Regions from separate parts of the Streptomyces sp. NPDC055243 genome, predicted to be linked through region 1. Evidence: riboswitches for the same ligand, from Rfam matches in the RefSeq annotation. Region 1 holds a riboswitch; each other region holds the start of a gene.
What was found. Region 1 has a riboswitch for cyclic di-AMP ahead of ACIGXX_RS42085 (transglycosylase family protein). Riboswitches for the same ligand answer to the same signal wherever they lie in the genome.

Region 2: it holds a riboswitch for cyclic di-AMP, as region 1 does, so the genes downstream of both, ACIGXX_RS42885 (NlpC/P60 family protein) here and ACIGXX_RS42085 (transglycosylase family protein) in region 1, are expected to answer to the same signal.
Region 3: it holds a riboswitch for cyclic di-AMP, as region 1 does, so the genes downstream of both, ACIGXX_RS31830 (C40 family peptidase) here and ACIGXX_RS42085 (transglycosylase family protein) in region 1, are expected to answer to the same signal.

Annotation. Positions count from the first base shown of each region.
Region 1 is NZ_JBITWR010000026.1:66,273-70,545, reverse strand. Features, by position in the region: gene ACIGXX_RS42095 (cytochrome P450) at 1-350, shown strand, start outside; gene ACIGXX_RS42090 (transglycosylase family protein) at 487-1,473, shown strand; cyclic di-AMP (ydaO/yuaA leader) riboswitch at 1,655-1,844, shown strand; gene ACIGXX_RS42085 (transglycosylase family protein) at 1,848-2,567, shown strand; gene eno (phosphopyruvate hydratase) at 2,825-4,111, shown strand; gene ACIGXX_RS42075 (septum formation initiator family protein) at 4,228-4,273, shown strand, end outside.
Region 2 is NZ_JBITWR010000028.1:67,599-71,871, reverse strand. Features, by position in the region: gene ACIGXX_RS42890 (ATP-dependent DNA helicase) at 1-2,304, opposite strand, end outside; cyclic di-AMP (ydaO/yuaA leader) riboswitch at 2,558-2,715, shown strand; gene ACIGXX_RS42885 (NlpC/P60 family protein) at 2,723-3,919, shown strand; gene ACIGXX_RS42880 (hypothetical protein) at 4,069-4,273, opposite strand, start outside.
Region 3 is NZ_JBITWR010000013.1:77,152-81,424, forward strand. Features, by position in the region: gene ACIGXX_RS31815 (LysR family transcriptional regulator) at 1-126, opposite strand, end outside; gene ACIGXX_RS31820 (LysE family transporter) at 257-886, shown strand; gene ACIGXX_RS31825 (DUF6328 family protein) at 864-1,418, opposite strand; gene ACIGXX_RS31830 (C40 family peptidase) at 1,558-2,031, opposite strand; cyclic di-AMP (ydaO/yuaA leader) riboswitch at 2,034-2,207, opposite strand; gene ACIGXX_RS31835 (hypothetical protein) at 2,562-2,870, opposite strand; gene ACIGXX_RS31840 (ATP-dependent Clp protease proteolytic subunit) at 2,878-3,513, opposite strand; gene ACIGXX_RS31845 (amidase) at 3,717-4,273, shown strand, end outside.

The DNA.
Region 1 (4,273 bases):
GGGAGGACATCGCCGCCGGCGACCCCGTCCTCGTCGTGCTCGCCGCCGCCGATCGCGACCCGGAACGGTTCCGGTATCCGGACACGATCGACCTCGCCCGCCGCGACAACCAACACCTCGGCTACGGCCATGGCATTCATTACTGTCTCGGCGCACCGCTCGCCCGGCTCGAAGGCCAGGCCGCCCTCGCGACCCTCCTGCGGCGCCTGCCTGACCTGCGACTCGCGGTGGAACCTGGTGATTTGAGGTGGCGTGGCGGGCTCATCATGCGCGGACTCCGCACGCTGCCCGTGGAGTTCACACCCGCACAGCAGAGCAAATATTCGACACCTGGAGAGACGTTTAACTGACGGACCGTCAAGACTGTGACTTTCACGTGATCTCCGCTGCATCGACTTGTGACAAGCGTTCGACTGCCGCTACGTTCACCGACGACTCGGCATCCCGTGCCGCAGTCGTCGCTCCAGTCACGCGAAAGGCAACCGCATGCTCTCCGGCAATGGTCGTCACCGACGCCCCCGCCAGGCCCCGGCCCTGATCGTCGCGGCAGGAGTCGCAGGATCGGCCATCGCGATCCCGCTGCTCGGTGCCACCAGCGCGAGCGCGGCGGACACCGCCACGTGGGACAAGCTCGCGGAGTGCGAGAGCGGCGGGTCCTGGAGCGCGGACGCGGGCAACGGGTACTACGGCGGGCTCCAGTTCTCGCAGCAGGTCTGGGAGGAGTACGGCGGCCTCGACTTCGCGCCGAGCGCCGACCTGGCCAGCCGCTCGCAGCAGATATCCGTCGCCGAGAAGGTCCTCGACGACCAGGGGACCAGCGCCTGGCCGAGCTGCGCGCCGATCGCCGGTCTCACCCAGGACGGCGCCGCCGCGGACGTCGACCCGGGCGCTCCGATCACGACGATTCCTTCCGACGAGTCGACCGAGTCCGGTGAGTCGGCCGAGCCGGACGAATCGGACGAGCCGAGTAAGTCGCCGAGCGAGTCGGCCGACTCCGCGGACGGCACCAAGTCTTCGGAGAAGCCCTCGGACAAGTCCTCCGAGAAGCCGGGCGCCGATGAGGACGATGACGCCGACGCCGACGCGCGAGACAAGAATCACGACGAGCCGGGCAACTCGGGCGAGTCGGATGACCCGGGCAAGTCCGGGCAGAGCGATGAAACTTCGCCCACTCCCACCCCCTCCTCCGGCGCGGGCGAGGGCCGTCACCGCGGCGACAGCGCGGACGACAAGCCCTCCGACGACACCTCCCGCGAGGGCTCGGGTCGGCACGCCTCCCGCGGCGAGGAGCGTCAGCAGGACGGCTCCGACGGGACGTACACGGTCCGTTCCGGAGACAGCCTCTCGCTCATCGCCGACGACCTCGACGTGAAGGGCGGGTGGACCGAGCTGTACTCCGAGAACGAGAAGTCCGTCGGCTCCGACCCCGATCTCATCCTTCCCGGTCAGAGCCTCGATTTGGGCGAAAAGTAGGGGTAGTTGACGACTCGTTTTGCGCTTGATGTCCCAATTGGCGCAAGTGAGAGATGGGTCTCAGAAGCCCTGATCGTCTTTGAGTTTCTCCCGATCGCATGACTACGGTCGGGACCGCTCGCCACAGCGGGCCCCGCCGGTCGGTACGCCGAGTCCTGCCAACGGCCGTTCGGGAACAGTCGTCGCGTAAGCGCCGTAGGCAGGAGCGGGGGACCCAAGGTTTCCGCCGGGACCGGATGTCGAGCGTCGCGAGAGCGAGGCCGACGGAAGGAAACGGCTAGGGGTTAAGTCGCGCTTCAAGGAAGCGCGGCCGGGCAACTTCATCGGCCCGAACCCGACAGCTCACCTCGCAGGCGTCGGTGAGGGGATCACTCATGCTGTTTTCCAGCAAGGGCAAGCACCGCCGCCCGTCCAAGGCCACCCGTGTCGCCACGCTCGCAGGCGTCACCGGTGTCGCCGTCGCCGCCCCGCTGATGGCGGCCGGCTCGGCCTCCGCCGCGACCGGCTCCGAGTGGGACGCCGTCGCCCAGTGCGAGTCCGGCGGCAACTGGTCCATCAACACCGGCAACGGCTACACGGGCGGCCTGCAGTTCTCGTCGTCCACGTGGGCCGCGTACGGCGGCACGAAGTACGCGCCCACCGCCGACAAGGCCTCCAAGGCCCAGCAGATCGAGATAGGCGAGAAGGTCCTCGCGGGCCAGGGCAAGGGTGCCTGGCCGAGCTGCGGCGTCGGCCTCTCGGGCGCCTCCTACGAGGGTGGCGGTGCGCAGGAGAGCGCCCCGCAGCAGACCCAGGAGCAGCCCAAGAGCCAGCCCAGCGCCCAGACCGAGCAGCCGCAGCAGGCCGCTCCGAAGGCCGAGGCCCCCAAGGCCGAGGCTCCGAAGACCGAGTCCAAGAAGACCGTCGAGACCCCGACCGGCAAGACGGTCAAGAAGGGCGACGGCGAGTACAAGGTCAAGAAGGGTGACACCCTCTCCAAGATCGCCGAGGCGAAGGACGTCAAGGGCGGCTGGCACAAGGTGTACAAGCTCAACGGCGACATCATCGACAACGCCGACATGATCTACCCGGGCCAGCAGCTCCACCTCAGCTAAGAGCTGACGGCGGCGGCGCCTCGGCGGAGGCGTCGCCCCACCCCCGTCCCCACGGGCCCTCCCCGCCCCGGTGCGCGTATCCCCCGTACGCACCGGGGCGGGGTCATGTGCGCCCTCCACGCTTTGTTCCGTTCGGAAACATTTTGCTCTCGGTTTGTCCACAGGGCGGTCGCTCGGCTGGCTCTTGTCCGGGAGCCGGTTAGGCTCGTGTCCGCGAGGCCAACGCCCCGCGTACCCGCGTCACATCCCAGAAGGAGATGCTCGTGCCGTCCATCGACGTCGTCGTAGCCCGGGAAATCCTGGACTCCCGAGGCAACCCCACGGTCGAGGTCGAGGTCGGCCTCGACGACGGCAGCACGGGTCGTGCCGCCGTTCCGTCCGGTGCGTCCACCGGTGCTTTCGAGGCCATCGAACTCCGTGACGGTGACCCCAACCGTTACCAGGGCAAGGGCGTGGAGAAGGCCGTCCTCGCCGTCATCGAGCAGATCGGCCCGGAGCTCGTCGGGTACGACGCGACCGAGCAGCGCCTGATCGACCAGGCGATGTTCGACCTCGACGCCACCGACAACAAGGGCTCGCTCGGCGCCAACGCCATCCTCGGCGTCTCGCTGGCCGTCGCGCACGCCGCGTCGGAGGCCTCCGACCTCCCGCTCTTCCGCTACCTCGGCGGCCCGAACGCGCACCTGCTGCCCGTTCCGATGATGAACATCCTGAACGGCGGGTCGCACGCCGACTCGAACGTGGACATCCAGGAGTTCATGATCGCGCCGATCGGCGCCGAGTCGTTCTCGGAGGCCCTGCGCTGGGGCACCGAGGTCTACCACACGCTGAAGAAGGTCCTGAAGGACAAGGGTCTCTCCACCGGCCTGGGCGACGAGGGCGGCTTCGCCCCGAACCTGGACTCCAACCGCGCCGCGCTCGACCTCATCCTCGAGGCCATCAAGCAGGCCGGTTACGTCCCCGGTGAGCAGATCGGTCTCGCGCTCGACGTCGCCGCGTCCGAGTTCTACAAGGACGGCAAGTACGAGTTCGAGGGCAAGTCCCGCTCGGCCGCCGAGATGACCGAGTACTACGAGGAGCTCGTCGCCTCGTACCCCCTCGTCTCCATCGAGGACCCGCTGTTCGAGGACGACTGGGCCGGCTGGAACGCCATCACCGAGAAGCTCGGCGAGAAGGTCCAGCTCGTGGGCGACGACCTGTTCGTCACCAACCCCGAGCGCCTGGCCCGTGGCATCGAGGAGAAGTCGGCCAACGCCCTTCTGGTGAAGGTCAACCAGATCGGCTCGCTGACCGAGACCCTGGACGCCGTCGAGATGGCCCAGCGCAACGGCTTCAAGTGCATGATGTCGCACCGCTCCGGTGAGACCGAGGACGTCACCATCGCCGACCTCGCCGTCGCCACCAACTGCGGCCAGATCAAGACCGGCGCCCCGGCCCGCTCCGAGCGCGTCGCCAAGTACAACCAGCTCCTGCGCATCGAGGAGATCCTCGACGACGCCGCGGTCTACGCCGGTCGTTCGGCGTTCCCCCGCTTCAAGGGCTGAGCCGCTTCTCCGGGCCGAGGCTCGGGCTCCGGCTCCGCTGAGCAGTTACCTACGTCCCCGTACTCGGTCCCGTACCGTGTGCGGGGACGTACGTACGTATCGGGGAGGCGGCACACATGGCCGTGAAGGACCGCGACCGGTTCTCCACCGCGACCAGACTGC
Region 2 (4,273 bases), on a different contig from region 1:
CGCCGGTGCGCCGACGGAACCCTTCCGCTTCCAGTCCAGGTGGGCCTCCGGGATCTCCTCCAGGAAGCGCGACGGCGGGTTGTAAGAGGGCTGTCCCCAGGCGCTGCGCATCGAGGACCGCGTGAGGTAGAGCCGCTCCCGCGCGCGCGTGATGCCCACGTACGCGAGGCGGCGCTCTTCCTCCAGCTCCTTGACCTGGCCGAGGGAACGCATGTGCGGGAAGACGCCGTCCTCCATGCCGGTCAGGAAGACGACCGGGAACTCGAGGCCCTTGGCGGTGTGCAGCGTCATCAGCGTGATGACTCCGGAGCCGTCGTCCTCCTCGTCGGGAATCTGGTCCGAGTCGGCGACGAGCGCGACCCGCTCCAGGAACTCGGAGAGGGTGCCCGACACGCCTGTGCCCGCGCCCGCGCCCGCTCCTGCGTCCGCGTCCTCGGTCTCCGCTGCACCTTCACCGGCTTCACCGGCCCCACCGGCCTCACCGGCGCCACCAGTGTCACCGACTTCACCGCTGTCCTGCTCGAACTCCAGAGCCACGGCGGCGAGTTCCTGGAGGTTCTCGATGCGCGTCTCGTCCTGCGGGTCGGTCGATGCCTGCAACTCGGCGAGATAGCCGGTCCGTTCGAGCACGGCCTCCAGGACGACGGCGGGACCCGCGCCCGACTCGACGACGGTCCGCAGCTCCTCCATCAGCACGTTGAACCGCTTGACGGCGTTCGCCGAGCGAGCCGCCATTCCGTACGCCTCGTCGACGCGCTTCAGCGCCTGCGGGAAGGAGATCTTCTCGCGCTGCGAGAGCGCGTCGATCATCGCCTCCGCGCGGTCGCCGATGCCCCTCTTGGGCACGTTCAGAATGCGCCGCAGCGGGACGGAGTCCTCCGGATTGGCGAGCACGCGCAGATACGCGAGGACGTCCCGGACCTCCTTGCGCTCGTAGAAGCGGACGCCGCCGACGACCTTGTACGGCAGGCCGACGCGGATGAAGATCTCTTCGAAGACACGGGACTGCGCGTTCGTCCGGTAGAAGATCGCGACGTCACCGGCCTTCGCGTCGCCCGCGTCGGTGAGCCGGTCGATCTCGTCGGCGACGAACTGCGCCTCGTCGTGCTCGGTGTCGGCGACGTAGCCGGTGATGCCCGCGCCCGCGCCCGCGTTGGTCCACAGGTTCTTCGGGCGGCGGCTTTCGTTGCGCTCGATGACGGCGTTGGCCGCGGTCAGGATCGTCTGCGTGGAGCGGTAGTTCTGCTCGAGGAGGATCGTCGTCGCGTTCGGATAGTCCTCCTCGAACTGGAGGATGTTGCGGATCGTGGCGCCGCGGAAGGCGTAGATCGACTGGTCCGCGTCACCCACGACGCACAGCTCGGCGGGTCCCTCGCCCTCGCTGCCCTCGCCGTCCGCGGGACCCACCAGCTCGCGCACCAGGGCGTACTGGGCGTGGTTGGTGTCCTGGTACTCGTCGACCATCACGTGGCGGAAGCGGCGGCGGTAATGCGCGGCTACGTCCGGGAACGCGCGGAACATGTTGACCGTCGTCATGATCAGGTCGTCGAAGTCGAGGGCGTTCGCCTCGCGCAGCCGCGACTGGTACATCGCGTACGCCTGGGCGAGCGTCTTCTCGAAGCCGTCGGCGGCCTGTCCCGCGAAGGTCTCCTCGTCGATCAGCTCGTTCTTCAGGTTCGAGATCTTGGCGCTGAAGGACTTCGGCGGGAACTTCTTCGGGTCGATGTCCAGGTCCCGGCAGACCAGGGCCATCAGCCGCTTGGAGTCGGCGGCGTCGTAGATCGAGAAGGAGGAGGTGAAGCCGATCGTCTTCGACTCGCGGCGCAGTATCCGCACGCACGCGCTATGGAACGTCGACACCCACATCGCGTTGGCCCGCGGCCCGACGAGCTGCTCGACGCGCTCCTTCATCTCGCCCGCGGCCTTGTTCGTGAACGTGATCGCCAGGATCTGCCCCGGGTGCACGTGCCGCTCGGCCAGGAGATACGCGATGCGGTGCGTCAGGACCCGGGTCTTGCCCGAGCCCGCGCCGGCGACGATGAGCAGCGGGGAGTGTGCGTGCACGACGGCCGCTCGCTGGTTCTCGTTCAGCCCGTCGAGCAGGGCCGCCGGGTCGATCACCGGGCGGGGGGCGCCGCCGCGGTAGTGCGCGTCCCGGGGTGTGGGCGCGTCGAACTTCCCGTCGAACAGATCATCCGGAACGGATTCCGGGGCACTGTCCTCGGGCGGCGGCGGGGGCTCCTCCTCCGAGGCCCGCGAGGGCTGGAGGTCCGCCAGGAAGCTGTCATCAAAGAGGCTGCTCATCGCCTCCCGAGTCTAGGCGGCCCCACTGACAACCCACCCCGGGTTCCGGCCACCTCACCCCGCCTACGCCCGCCTACGCCCCGCCCGCGGACGGTCACGCTCCGCCATGGCACGGCGTGCCCGCGTCAAGAGCTTCGTAAAGTAACGAAAACGTATCGGGCATATCGAACATCAACCTTCACACGGGCCACACGAATTGGCTAGGTTGCTGCCCGGGCCGCTCGCACTCCCACCGGCGAACCCCGCCGGGAACGGGTGGCCTCCGCCGAGTTCGATCTCCTCGGAGCCGGGGACCCACTTTGAACTTGGGGTGAATCGGTCCCGTACGAAGTACGGGACTGTAGGGCAACCTTCCGGAACCACCCGCCCGAACCCGACAGCTAACCCGGTAGGCGGTCTACGGAAGGAGTCGCCTCCCTTGGCGTCGCACCGCAAGCCGCGGACCCGCATGGCCGGCCTACGCGCCACTCCCGCCCTCGGCATCACGACGGCGGCCCTCACCTCCGTGGCCCTGCTGTCACAGAGCGCGCAGGCAGCACCGTCCGCTCCGCAGAAGCCCAGCCTCGAAGAGGTCCAGAAGAAGGTCGACGACCTCTACCACCAGGCGGGCGTCGCCACCCAGAAGTACAACTCGGCCAAGGAGCGCACCGACAAGCAGCGCAAGAAGGTCGACACACTCCTGGACGACGTGGCCAAGCGCACCGACAAGCTGAACGAGGCCCGCCAGGAGCTGGGCACGTTCGCCGCGGCCCAGTACCGCACCGGCGGCGTCTCCGAGACCGCCACGATGATGCTCGCCGACGACCCGCAGGGGTACTTCGACCAGAACCACCTGTCGGACCGGCTCACCGCGCGCCAGAAGAAGGCGGTCGACGACTACCAGACGCAGCAGGCGTCGGCTACGAAGCAGCGCACGAAGGCCGCCAAGAGCCTGGAGACGCTGAGCGACTCGCGGGACGACCTCAGGACGAGCAAGCAGACCGTCCAGAAGAAGCTGGGCCAGGCGCGCACGATGCTCTCGGAGCTGACCGCCGAGGAGAAGGCGCGGCTCGCGGCGATCGAGAAGAAGAAGGAAGAAGAGGCCAAGCGCAAGGCCGCCGAGCTGGCCCGCAAGCAGGAGGCCGAGGCGGAGGCCAAGCGCAAGGCGGCGGAAGAGGCGGCGGCCAAGGAGCGCGAGCAGAACAAGGAGACCCCGGACTCCGGCTCCGACACCGGCACGGGTTCCGGCTCCGGCTCCGGCTCCGGTGGCACGGACAGCGGTTACGCGACGAAGGCCGCGAAGGTGATCAACTTCGCGGAGGCGCAGATCGGCAAGCCGTACGTGTGGGGCGCCACCGGCCCCGACTCCTACGACTGCTCCGGGCTCACCCAGGACGCGTGGAAGGCCGCGGGGATCTCCCTGCCGCGTACGACGTGGGACCAGGTGAAGGTCGGCACGACCGTGAAGACCGCCGACGCCAAGCCGGGTGACCTGGTCTTCTTCTACGACGACATCAGCCACGTAGGGATCTACATCGGCGACGGCAAGATGATCCACGCCCCGAAGCCGGGCGCGAACGTCCGCGTCGAGTCGATCTACTACATGCCGATCCACAGCGTCGTGCGACCCGCGTAACCGTCACACACACGAGAAAACGGCCCTCCACGCGCGCGTGGAGGGCCGTTTTTCTGCGGCTCGGGTTCTGCGGCTCGGGTTCTGCGGCTCGGGTTCTGCGGCTCGGGTTCTGCGGGCCGGTTTCTACGGGCCGAGTTCTGCGGGCCGGGTCAGGTCCACAGCACCGCGATGAAGATGTTCACGACGGTCAGCAGCCCGACGGCGCCGAACATCGCCTTGTCCACCTTCTCCTCGTCCCGTTTCACGTAGACCAGCGCGAGGATCACGATCAGCACGGCCATCTTGATGCCGATCTTGACGTTGTTGACCGGGTTGTCGTCCGCCTGGTTGAGACCCACCAGGATCACGCCCGTG
Region 3 (4,273 bases), on a different contig from region 1:
CCGTTCGAGCTTGGCCAGCTGCTGGGAGAGGGCGGGCACGGTGTAGCCGAGGCGCTCGGCGGCCCGGGTGATCGACCCGGCCTCGGAGACCGCCACCAGTGCGGCGAGCCGTGTCGGGTCGTACATGGTCGCTCCCGGTGCAGGAGCCGGCGGGCGGCGGGGGCCGTCCGGCGGCGTGGGGCTAAACGTCTGCTTAAGGCAGACCCAGGATATTCCACATACCTGCTGAAGGCAGAAGAACGGCAGGCTGGGGGCCATGGACGCTCAACTGGTCGCCTTCACCGGAGTCGCCGCGGGCATGGTCGCGATGCCGGGCGCAGACTTCGCCGTCGTGGTGCGCAACTCGCTCGCGTCGCGCCGCGCCGGAGTCGCCTGCGCGATCGGCGTCGCGGGCGGGCTCCTGGTGCACACGGCGCTCGCGGTGGCCGGGGTCGCGGCGGTCCTCGCGGCCGTCCCCACCCTCTTCCGGGCGCTACAGGTCCTGGGCGGTGCCTATGTGCTGTACCTGGGATACCGCGCGCTGCGGTCGGCGGCCCGGCCGGTGGCGAGCTTCGGGGCGCCGGACGGCGGGGAGCAGCCGGCGACCGGGGGCAGCCTGCGGCAGGGCTTCCTCACCAACGCCCTCAACCCCAAGGCGCCCGTCACCTTCCTCAGCGTGCTGCCCCAGTTCGTGCCCGCGGGCAGCCCAGCCATGCCCAGGACCCTGCTGCTCGCGTCGATCATCGTCGCCCTGGCCCTGGTGTGGTTCCCGGTCGTCGCGCTCCTGGTCGACCGGCTGGGGCACTGGCTGCGCAGGCCGCGTACGGCCCGCGCGATCGAGGGCGGCACGGGCGTCGCGCTGAGCGTCCTCGGCCTGGTGCTGCTCACCGAGGCCCTGTCGGCGTGATGTCGCCCGACGCGCCGGTGTCCGAGTCCTTGTTCTTGTCCCGGCCACGCACCAGGACGGGCAGCAGGCCCCAGAGGCCCGCGCACACGAGCAGCGTGCCCGCACTCGCGATGATCCCGCCGGTGCGGCCCACCGCCACGTCCACGACCAGGAGCACGGAACCGGCGAGCGCGAACACCAGGACCGCCATGCCGATGCCGGCCAGCCGGGACGACACCCGCACGATCCGCGGCTTGGAGTGCTGCCCGAACAGCGATCTGTGCACGGCGGCCGGCGCGGTGAACAGTGCGGCGGACAGGACGGCGAGCAGCAGCGTGGTGACGTACGTGGCGCGCTGCACCGTGTCGAGCGAGGGAAAGCGCTCGGTGAAGGCGAGCGTCAGCAGGAACGCGAAGAGGATCTGCACTCCGGCCTGCGTGACGCGCAGCTCCTGGAGGAGCTCGGAGAAGTTCCGGTCGGCGCGTTCCATCGGTGTCTCATTGCGTGCGTCGGACGACTCACCCGTGGAGCGGTAACCATTGTTTTCGGACATGGCGTCCGAGTATCCGCGTCGCCGCGCTCCACGCCTGGCGGGCGCGCCGACCAGAGGGCCGGTCGAGCGGCGGCAAGGGCCGTACGGCCCCTGCCGCCATCCTCCGACAGGTCTGCGATCGGCGGTCAGTGACGGGCGATCAGCGCACCCGGCCGTACGAGACGCTCTTCGTCCAGATCTTCTCGAGGCGCACGACGGTCCCCCTCTTGGGCGCGTGCCAGATCTTTCCCTTCCCGGCGTAGATGCCCACGTGGTAGACGCTCCGGCCGGAGCGGAAGAAGACCAGGTCGCCGCGGGAACGCTTCGACGCCGAGATGTGACGGGTCTTGTTGTACTGCTGCGCGGCGGTGCGCGGCAGCTTCTTGCCCGTGCGCTTGAACGAGTAGAGCGTCAGGCCCGAGCAGTCGAACCGGTTCGGCCCCGCCGCTCCGTAGCCATACGGAGAGCCCTTCTTGGAGGCAGCGATCTTGAGCGCTTTCGTCCCGTGAGTCGCGGCCTCTGCTTCCGACGTGAGCCCTGGGGCCACGAGGGTGCCGCCTACGACGGCGAGCGTGAGGGCCGATACGGAACCGGCCCTGGTGAGCAGCGACGGAACATGATTCAGCGCGGTCATGCGCAACCCTTCGTCAGCCGCCTGTGAAGGATGACCTGTCGGATTCGGGCTGACAAAGTTGCCCGGCCGCTGTGTGCGGCTTCACCCCAAGGGTCGTTGTCCGGACCTTCCGGACCGACCCGTCATGCCTGGGTCCTCCACTCCTGCCGATGCACCGATGTCGACCGGTCATCCGGGCGGCGGCAGGACTCGGCGTCCGCCCGGATCGCCCCGCCGCTGTGGCGGGGGCTTGTCGTCGGAAGGGATCTTGACCCGTCAAGGGGTCGAATTCCGAGCCGAAACGGCCTTTTATGAGGTTCCTCACGCCTGAACCGTTCGGGTGGACACGGTCGGATTCGGGATCGGACCGCGTAACCCGACGATCGTTCGACCAGCACCGGAACGAGGAATTCCGGCCATCGCGTACACATCTGACGCAACTGAGGTCAGCTCGAATTGGGAGGATCGTCTACGCCGAACGAGGTAGCCCGTTTGGTTCGTTTGAGCCGAACCCCGGACGGTTCGGACGTCAGTGCGGGGTTGACGGGCGCTCAGAACGCCGACGGGGGCGGCACGGTGACCCGCCCCGCCCGGCGCTCCCCGTCCAGCACACGCAGCGCCCGGGCCAACGTCGGCGCGTGCACGGCGCTCTCGCCCCGCTGGTGCATGAGCGTCAGCGCGTCCCGCAGGGCGGTGGCGCTGCCGACCAGTGCCTGGGCGGCGCGCAGTCCGCCGTAGGTGTCCGAGGCGCGGGCGGGGTTGATCCGGCCCAGCAGGTCGACCACTTCGAGATACCGGTCGATCAACTCGCCCTCGGCGCGGGTGAGTGCGGGCAGCGGAGGAAGTTCGGGCGGCAGCATCGGCGGATCACCTCGCGTCCGGGGTGCGCAGGGACGACTTGCGGTTGGCGACGATCCGGTCCACCAGGCCGTACTCGACCGCCTCGGAGGCGGTGAGGATCTTGTCCCGTTCGATGTCGGCCGCGACGCGCTCCGGGCTCCGGCCCGTGTGTTGCACCAGAAGCTTCTCCAGTTTTGCGCGGGTGCGCAGGAGTTCGTCGGCCTGGATCGCCAAGTCGGTTGCCTGGCCGTGGATCGGCTCGGCGAGTGAGGGCTGGTGGATCAGCACCCGGGCGCCGGGCAGCGCGAACCGTTTGCCGGGGGTGCCCGCCGCGAGCAGGACGGCGGCCGCCGACGCGGCCTGGCCCAGACAGGTCGTCTCCACGTCGCAGCTGACGAATTGGATCGTGTCGTAGATCGCCGTCATCGCGCTGAACGAGCCGCCGGGGGAGTTGATGTAGAGCGAGATGTCGCGGTCGGGCGCCAGGTACTCGAGGTGCATGAACTGCGCCATCACGTCGTTGGCCGAGGTGTCGTCGATCGGTGTGCCCAGGAAGACGATGCGCTCGTCGAGCAGCTTCGAGTACGGATCGAGAGTCCGTTGCCCCGAGCCGGTGCGCTCGGTGAACTCGGGCAGGACATGGCGGGCGAACGGTCGGTTCATGGCACGTCTCTCCTCTGCCGGGGTCGGCTGCTCCCCAAGGCTTCCTGTAAAAAATGTACAGGACGTACGTAACGTCGTGGCAGGGCGAGGAGAATGCTCGGGTGATCCGCCGGGGTCAGCAGTCAGCAGTCAGTAGTCAGCAGTTGGTCGCCAGTCGCCAGTCGTCAGCCGTCCCGAGCCGAAGGCGTCGTATGAGTCCTGAAATGAGTCCTGAAGCCAGCCAGGCTCCTCAAGTACCCCAAGTCCCCGAGGCCGCCGAACTCGTCCACCTCACCGCCCGCGAACTCGCCGCCAGGATCCGCACCCGCGAGCTGTCCGCGCGCGAGGTCGTCCAGGCGCACCTGGACCGGATCGAGCAGGCCGACGGCGCCGTGAACGCCGTGGTGACCCTGGCGGCCGAGCGCGCGCTCGACGAGGCGCGCACCGCCGACGAAGAAGCCGTGCGCGGCGCACCGCTCGGCCCGCTGCACGGGCTGCCCGTCGCCCACAAGGACACCCACGACACCCGTGGCATCCGCACCACCTACGGGACGCCGCTGCTCGCGGACAACGTCCCGGACCGCGACGAGCTGATCGTCGAGCGCATCCGTGCCGCCGGAGCGATCACCATCGGCAAGACCAACGTCCCCGAGTTCGCGGCCGGTTCGCACACCTTCAACCCGGTCTTCGGGGCCACCCGCAATCCGTACGACCTCCGGCGGTCGGCGGGCGGCAGCAGCGGGGGAGCGGCGGCCGCGCTCGCCTGCGGCATGCACCCCCT